DNA from 2 places in the Alishewanella sp. BS5-314 genome. Region 1 is predicted to be linked to the other one. Evidence: predicted binding sites of a transcription regulator. Region 1 holds the regulator's gene; the other holds the start of a gene.
The links. The regulator FNR, encoded in region 1, switches genes on or off when oxygen is low (the NO sensors DNR and NnrR bind a similar motif). The targets are predictions, from matches to a motif close to TTGATCTAGATCAA.

Region 1 (4,212 bases):
CCATTGTCGCTGATCAGCTTGGGCGGCATCGACTTCATCTTGCCGCCGTAGAACATATTTAAAAACAAGGTTTCCAGCATATCATCGCGATGATGACCCAGCGCAATCTTGGTCGCGCCCAGCTCCTTTGCCGTACGATATAAAATACCGCGGCGCAGCCGTGAGCACAGTGAGCAGGTGGTTTTACCTTCCGGGATCTTCTCTTTGACGATCGAGTAGGTGTCTTCAGTAACAATTTTAAAATCGACGCCGATGCTGCTTAAATATTCCGGTAACACATGCGCCGGGAAGCCGGGTTGTTTCTGATCCAGGTTAACTGCAACGATGCTGAAATTCACCGGCGCAGATTGCTGCAGATTAAGCAGGATATCTAACAGCGTATAGGAGTCTTTGCCGCCGGATAAACAGACCATGATCTTGTCACCTTCGCTGATCATGCCAAAATCAGCAATGGCCTGGCCGACATTACGGCGCAGCCGTTTATGCAGCTTGTTCAGATTATATTGGGCTTTCGCTTGTGCCGCGTGAGACATCATTAACTACCAGACAGAAAAAAGGCGCACATTATACCCAAGGGTGCGCCTGTTCAAAAGAGGCAGAGGCTGGAAGGCTAGGATTTCTCCAGCGGACAGACAAAATTGGCCGGTTTTAAGGCCAGCACATCACAATCCAGACGGTCAATCACATGCTCAGCGGTATTACCGATAATGGCCGCCGATAAGCCGGTGCGGCCGATAGTGCCAATTAATACCATCTCGGCATCAAGCTGCCGTGCCAATTTCGGGATCACATCTTCCGGCATCCCTTCCAGCACATGACATTGCTCTGCCGGGATCTGATGTTCGGCTGCCAGTTGCTTCACGGCATCCTTATGATGTCGCTGCATGGTGCTGTTATATTCCTGCGGATTAAATTCCGGGATCTCGATGGCGATATTAACCGGAGTACCGGGGTAGGCATTCACCAGATGCACCCTGGCATTTAGCATGGCAGCCATTTGTTTAGCTTTATCAATCACCCTGTTATTCAGGGATTTATGATGCTCCTGCTCACTGCCGGCATTAACAGCGGCGATAATATTACCTTGCGCCGGCCAGGCATGCTCTTTTACCAGCAGCACCGGGCAGGGGCATTTGCGCAAAATATGCCAGTCAGTTGGGGTGAAAATCATCGATTTCAGCACATCGTGGTCATGGGTGCCTTTGATCACCAGATCAAAGTTATGCTCCAGCACAGCTTTGACGACGGCTTCGAACGGTCTGTTATGCCAGACCACCTGAATACTGATCTCCAGTCCTTGCGCCTGAGCCTGCTGCAGTAAGCCACTGACCCAGATTTCGCGATCTTTAATCACCGCCTGCTTCATTGCTTCGCGTTCGTCACCGGATAGCATGGTGGTCATCTCATAGGAGAATTCGTATACCGATAAAAACGCGGTCAGTTTACCGCCTTGTTTGCGGCTTAGCTCCAGGGCGCGGTCGAGGGCTTTCTGTTGTTCAGTCGTGGGATCTAATACCACTAAAACATTGTTATAAATCGACATAATGACTCCGGTTACCAGGTTGATGCACGCAATCTGTTAGATTAAGTGTAGTCAACATAACCGGAGTTGGTAGGCTGGCCTTTGTGTTAAATCAACAAAATACCGATTAACACTGACCGGCGAGGTTACTTAAGGCAGGGGCATCTAAAATGGTTATCAGTTTGCCATCCACTTCGATGATCTGATCTTTATGTAATTTACTCAGCAGCCTGCTAATGGTTTCAACGGTTAAACCCAGGTAATTGCCGATATCACTGCGGGTCATGGTCAGGCGGAAGGCTTTGGAGGAAAAACCACGGTTACCGTAGCGCGAGGCCAGATGGTTTAAAAAGGTGGCCAGTTTTTGTTCGGCAGTTTTGCGGTTTAACAGCAACAACATCTGCTGATCAGCCTGGATATCCTGACTCATCAGCCGCATCATCTGCTGCCGTAACTTGGGTAGCTGGTCCAGTAACATTTCCAGGTTGTTAAAGGGGATCTCGCAAATCATGCCGGTTTCCAGCGCTTCGGCGTAGCTCATATGCTGCTGGGTATTAATCGCATCAAAACCGATAATATCGCCGGGTAAATGGAAGCCGGTAATTTGCTGCTCACCTTGCTCGGTCAGGGTAAAGGTTTTAAAGGAACCGGTGCGTACCGCATACAGTGCTTTCAGGGCGGTGCCGCTTTCAAACAGGATATCGCCTTTATGTAACGGTCGTTTGCGCTGAATAATGTCATCCAGCTTGGTCATTTCCTGATCGTTGAGTGAAAACGGCAGGCACAACTGACTAAAACCACAATCCTGACAATTAATCGCCGAGCGTTGCATCGAATAAACCCTGAATTCCCTAATATAGTAGCTAGCTTAAAAAACTAACCTCTGCAAAGCAAGCCATATCGTATAAATGCCGTAGATAGCCAGTATAGCGGCGGTGCTATAGCGAAACCACAAGGCGCTTTTCAGCTGGCGCAGTAGCTGTGCGGCGCCACCAACGGCCAGGATCGCCGGCAAGGTGCCCAAGCCAAAGCTCAGCATCAGCAGGGCACCATGCCAGGGGCTGCCGCTGGCCAGACTCCAGCTAAGGGTCGAATAAACCAAGCCGCAGGGCAAAAAACCCCACAGCAGGCCATACCGATAGGCTTTCGTCGCTGAGTCAAGTGGTAACAGTGCCTTGGTACAGGGCTGGACGCGCTGCCAGAGCTTTTGCCCGAGCCGTTCCAGCTGCGTCAGACCAAACCAGAGCCGGGCGATATAGAGCGCCATAGCAACCAGTAAGACGCCTGCCAGTAACCGCAACCAGAGCATGGAGGCACCGGCCAGCTGCATCGCGGTCAGGCCAAAGTAGCCGACCAGGGCACCAAACAGGCTGTAGGTGGTTAAGCGGCCGGCACTGAGTAACAGGGGGTAAGTATAACCGGAGTGGCGGCGCTCAGCCGGCACGCTCAGTTGCAAGGCACTGGCAATGCCGCCGCACATCACCAGGCAGTGACTGCTGCCCAGCAGGCCGATCAGCAGCGCGGCCAGATAATCAGGGCTCATCTTTGTCCGCGGGTGGTTTTGGCTTATCGTCCTCGTCAAACAGGATGCTCAACCCTTCTTTTTCCAGATCTTCAAACTGTTTCGAGCGCACCGCCCAGAAGAAAATCCAGATCCCCATCGCAACAAAGAAGATGGCTATCGGGATAAGTACGTAAATGATGCTCATTTCTTTAGTAACCTCAATGAATTCGATACCACCAATAACGAGCTGAACGACATACCGATCACTGCAATATAGGGCGAGACAAAGCCGGCTACGGCCAGCGGAATAATAATCAAATTATAACCGACAGACCATCCGAGATTTTGCTTTATCACGCTGGCGGTGGTTTTGCCACCTTTGAGCAGTGCGGCTAACAGACTCACATCGGGTTTTAACAACACGACATCAGCCTGATTTTTAGACAGATCGGCACCAGAGTGCACCGCAACCGAAATATGCGCAGCGTTAAAGCCTGGGCTGTCGTTAATACCATCGCCCAGCATCAGTACCTGTTTGCCTTCGCTAATCAGCTGTTGAATATGCGCCACCTTTTGTTCCGGTGTACAGCCTTTATGCATAAAGTTAAGCTGTAATTCGCTGGCCAGTTGCTCGGCCTGTGACGAGCTGTCGCCGGTTAACATCCCCAATTGGTAGCCCTGTTGTTGCAAGCTGGCCAGCAGCGCCGGAACTTCCGGCCGCACTCTGTCACTCAGGGTTACAGCGGCTATCGGTTGTTGGTTAATCGTCAGATAGACCATGGCGCCGCTGACAGTGCGGCTTAGCTGACAAAAACCGGCACTGCCGACCCGCACCGCTTGCTGTTGCCAGTAACCGCTAATGCCGGCACCGACACTGACTGTTACCTGTTGCAGCTCCTCGGCCGCGGTCTGATAGGGCGAGAAGGCTCGGGCTATCGGATGTTCTGAATAACGTTCCAGATTTGCAATCAGATTCAGGGCCTGTTGCTCAGTGTAAGCCGCGCTTAGCATCTCGACGCTTTCGACACTAAACTTACCTTCGGTCAGGGTGCCGGTTTTATCCAGTACGATATGGGTGATCTGTGGCAAGGCCTCTAACGCCTGAGCGTTTTTGATCAGTATGCCCTGACGATTGAGGCGGGCGAGGGCACAGGTAATGGCGGTCGGCGTCGCCAGGCTAAGCGCA
Region 2 (4,212 bases), 1.8 Mb from region 1:
AAACATCGCAAAACACAGCAGCGGAATGGCGGCAAATAAATAGGCCAGTGGCGGCTCGGTCCAAACCTGATACACATTGGCATTTACCAGCGGATTGATAGCGCTGACAGCCAAAATACCGGCCAGCGTCCAAACCCCGGCCAATTTACACTGCCGGATGGCATGGCGCTGTAAATCGCCCGTCGTTTTGCCGATCAGCCAGGCATTGCCAATCATCGCATAGGCGGCGGTAACACAGAGGCCGCTAAAGCTGGCGAACACGACACTGCCAACGCTGTATTGCAAACCCATCACATAGATACCCAGCATAAAGCCCTGGCTAAAGGTTGCCAGCAAGGAGCCAAATTTAAAGGTCCAGTCCCAGCGGATTTTCCGCTCCGGTTTGACTTTGGCGCGAAAATCAAAGGCGACACCGCGTAAGATCAGGCCAATCAGCAACAAGGCGGCGGGCAAATACAGCGCATGCAAAATCGCGCTGTGTGCAGCCGGAAAAGCCACCAGCAGCAAGCCGACGGCCAGCACCAGCCAGGTTTCATTGGCATCCCAGAATGGACCAATAGAGGCAATGGCGGTATCGCGCCAGGGTTCTTGCTGCATCGGCAGCGTTATGCCCACGCCCAAATCATAACCATCCAGGATGGCATACAGCAGTACCGCCAGCGCCGTAAGGCCAGCGAACACCAGTGCCAGATTTTCTGCAGTCAGTATGCTCATGCTTCGGCTCCTTCATTGGCGACTTTGGCTTTCTGTTCCGGTAGGCCAGGCAACGACAAGTCATATTCCTCAACCTCAATCGCCCGTTTTGCCAACCAGAATAAGGTTTTGATATAGGCCAGCAGTAACACCACATAAAGCGCCAGATACATGATGAGCGTTAAGGCTACCTGCTCACTGGCCACAGTGGTCACGGCGTCACTGGTTTTTAGCACACCATATACCAGATATGGCTGGCGGCCGATTTCGGTCACATACCAACCGGCCAGGGTGGCGATCCAGCCAGAGAACGACATGCCGATTAATACCTTATATTGCAGCGGTGATAATTCGCCTTTTCGGTACAACCGCAGGCTACACCACCAGGCAACGGCCAGCATTAATACGCCGATACCCACCATTACCCGGAAACTGTAGAATACCGGGGCCACCGGCGGGTGTGCGCCCGGAAATTCGTTAATGCCTTTTAGCTCACCGTTTAAATCATGGGTCAGTATTAAACTGGCCAGTTTTGGAACTTCCAGCGCAAAGCGGTTAGTTTGAGTTTCAGCATCAGGGATCGCAAACAGCACCAGTGGCGCGCCTTGCTGGGTATGCCAGATCCCCTCCATCGCCGCGATCTTTTGCGGCTGATGTTCCAGCGTATTTAAACCATGCAGGTCGCCAACAAAGGCCTGGGTCGGTGCCAGCACTGCAGCGGTGAACAAGGCGGTTTTTAATGTCAGGCGCGGTGCTTTTTTATTATCCCCGCGATATAGCCGGTAAGCAGAAATGCCCGCCACCAAAAAACAGACCGTCAGTGCTGATGCCAGCAGCATATGCGTAAAGCGATACGGGAAGGAGGGGTTAAAAATAATCGCCAGCCAGTCAGTGGCATGCGCCACGCCATCACGCATTTCAAAGCCAACCGGAGTTTGCATCCAGGAATTGAGCACCAGGATCCAGAATGCCGACAGCGTAGTGCCTATTGCCACCAGCAAGGTGGCCAGCGTATGCAGCCAGCGCGGTACCTTATTAAAGCCAAACAGCATAATGCCCAGCATGGTCGCTTCGAGGAAAAAGGCGGTCAGAATCTCATAGGCCAGTAACGGGCCGGCAATATTACCGACGGTTTCCATAAAGCCCGGCCAGTTGGTGCCAAACTGGAACGACATGGTAATGCCACTGACCACGCCCAGTGCAAAGGTCAGCGCAAAGACTTTGACCCAAAAGCGGTAGGCGCGCATCCACACCGGATGCTGTGACAGGTCAAAGCGGATTTTAAAGTACACCAGCAACCAACCCAGGGCGATGGTAATGGTTGGAAACAGGATATGAAAACTGATATTGGCCGCAAACTGAATGCGTGACAGCAACAGGGTGTCTAACATGGCAACCTCACTACAATAGAACAACAGCTGGCAAAAACAGCTAGGCTTCTTTTGCCGGATCTTTTTTACCTAAAAACTTGTCGGTAAACTCCAGTACCTTGCCAACGCCAGAGCCTAACTTCATTAAGGTATTCAGCTTCTCTGGCGACAAGGACTGCAGGCTTTGCGTCCATTCGGTAATGTTTTCCAGCAGATCGTGAATTTCGGCGATACGCTTTTGGGCAAAGGCTTCTTCCGGGTTAGCGGCCTCGTCCATCATAATGTCGCGTAATAAACTTAAAGTCGGATCCATTTCCCGTTTGCGCCGCTCTTCAAATACCCGGTTGGCCATATCCCAGATACTGCCGCGGCTATGGTAAAACTCGCGCCGCTCGCCGGGTTTATGGCTAACCTGCACCAGCTGCCAGCTACCCAACTCTTTTAACCCCATACTGACATTGCCGCGCGAAATCCCCAGCAGCTCACCAATTTCATTGGCACAGAGCGGTTGCTCGCTAATCACCAGCAGGGCGTAAATTTGGCCAACGGTACGGTTAAAGCCCCAACGGCTGCCCATTTCGCCAAAGTGGTAAACAAAGGATTCAATCATTGGAGTCATTTGCATATGAGCGCCTCATTACTGAACTTTCAGAAATTTCTGAAACAATAATACGCTTGTTGCTTGATCCAGATCAACATAATTTGCAGGTATGACTGCGAACTAATTAAAAGAATTTAGTGGGCGTTGAGCGCACGATTCAGAAAAAAAGTTGGGCTTTTCTGTCGACAGGACTGTTAAGGCTTGATAGAACTGCTAAAGTAGTGAAACTCACCCGCGAAACATTCATTACGGATCAAGTTAGTTACGCCGTTAACTTAACGCAAGGTTTAACCTATGTTTAGAACAATATCCATTCAAAAACGTTTACTGGCAGCCTTTGGCGCGCTGGCTTTTATGCTGGCCGCGTTGGGGCTTTATAACCTGAATACTATGTCGCAGATTCGTGAACGGGCGAATTTGGTCGAAACCAATATCTTACCGTCACTGATGAGCCTGGCGGACTTAAATCTGAATGTTACCCGCCTGAGGGTCTTAACCTTACGCTTAATGTTAACAACCGACATTACGCAGGAAGGTGCCACACTGAACGAAGTAGAGCAGTTACGGACAGAGGTACGGCGTAATGAGCAGGCATTTGCTGCTAACATGTATCTGGATGAAGAGAGAAAAGTTTTTGCTGACTTCGAAAAAAGATTACAGCAATATTTGCAGTTACAGCAAGAAGCGCTCGAATTTCTGAAGCAGGATGAGACCGGCATGGCGCTGGATTTGCTGCAGCAAATTAACCCAATTACGGCACAGATGACAACGGATTTGCTCGATCTCACCCGTATCAACCAGCAAGCCGCCAATACCGCGCGTACCGAATCCGTCAGTGCTTATCAGGCCGCCCGTATTATTGTGATTGTACTAATAGTGTTAGTAGTGGCGGTTGCTATAGTGATTGCACTGGTGATTTCACGCGGTATCAATCAGCCGCTGGAGCAGGCGGTCGCCTCTGCGCGGCAAATTGCGGAAGGTGATCTGACACAGCGTATCAACAAAGACGGTGACGATGAATTAACCCGCCTGGCTGAAGCCTTACAACAAATGCAGCAAAAACTGCGTGATGCCATTGGCCATATTGCCAGCTCAGCCAGCCAGTTGGCCTCGGCAGCTGAAGAGCTAAATGCCGTAACCGATGAGTCCGCACGGGCTATTCAGCAACAAAATGATGAAGTACAGCAGGCCGCAACTGCGATCACTGAGATGAGTTCAGCGGTAGATGAAGTTGCGGCGACAGCGATGAAAACCTCTGATGCCTCGGCGCAATCGGCTAATCTGGCAAAAGATGGCAGTCACAAGGTTACGCAAACCCGTGCTGTGATCGGTAAGATGAATACCGAAGTGCAGCAAAGCGTTACTGTGATAAACGTACTGGCCGAGAAAGTATCGTCGATTAACCAGGTGCTGGAAGTGATTCGCAGTGTGGCCGAGCAAACCAACCTGCTGGCACTGAATGCAGCTATTGAAGCAGCGCGGGCGGGCGATGCCGGTCGCGGTTTTGCCGTGGTTGCTGATGAGGTGCGCAGTTTGGCGCACCGCACC

Region 2: the regulator FNR is predicted to act here: its motif matches at 2,746-2,759, upstream of H1D31_RS15335 (GbsR/MarR family transcriptional regulator).

The regions. Positions count from the first base shown of each region.
Region 1 covers NZ_JACEHJ010000002.1:562,505-566,716, forward strand. The annotation lists gene ttcA (tRNA 2-thiocytidine(32) synthetase TtcA) at 1-533, opposite strand, end outside; gene uspE (universal stress protein UspE) at 611-1,543, opposite strand; gene fnr (fumarate/nitrate reduction transcriptional regulator Fnr) at 1,650-2,354, opposite strand; gene H1D31_RS07120 (sulfite exporter TauE/SafE family protein) at 2,391-3,065, opposite strand; gene ccoS (cbb3-type cytochrome oxidase assembly protein CcoS) at 3,055-3,231, opposite strand; gene H1D31_RS07130 (heavy metal translocating P-type ATPase) at 3,228-4,212, opposite strand, start outside.
Region 2 covers NZ_JACEHJ010000002.1:2,313,418-2,317,629, reverse strand. The annotation lists gene H1D31_RS15345 (cytochrome d ubiquinol oxidase subunit II) at 1-714, opposite strand, end outside; gene H1D31_RS15340 (cytochrome ubiquinol oxidase subunit I) at 711-2,084, opposite strand; gene H1D31_RS15335 (GbsR/MarR family transcriptional regulator) at 2,125-2,688, opposite strand; gene H1D31_RS15330 (methyl-accepting chemotaxis protein) at 2,959-4,212, shown strand, end outside.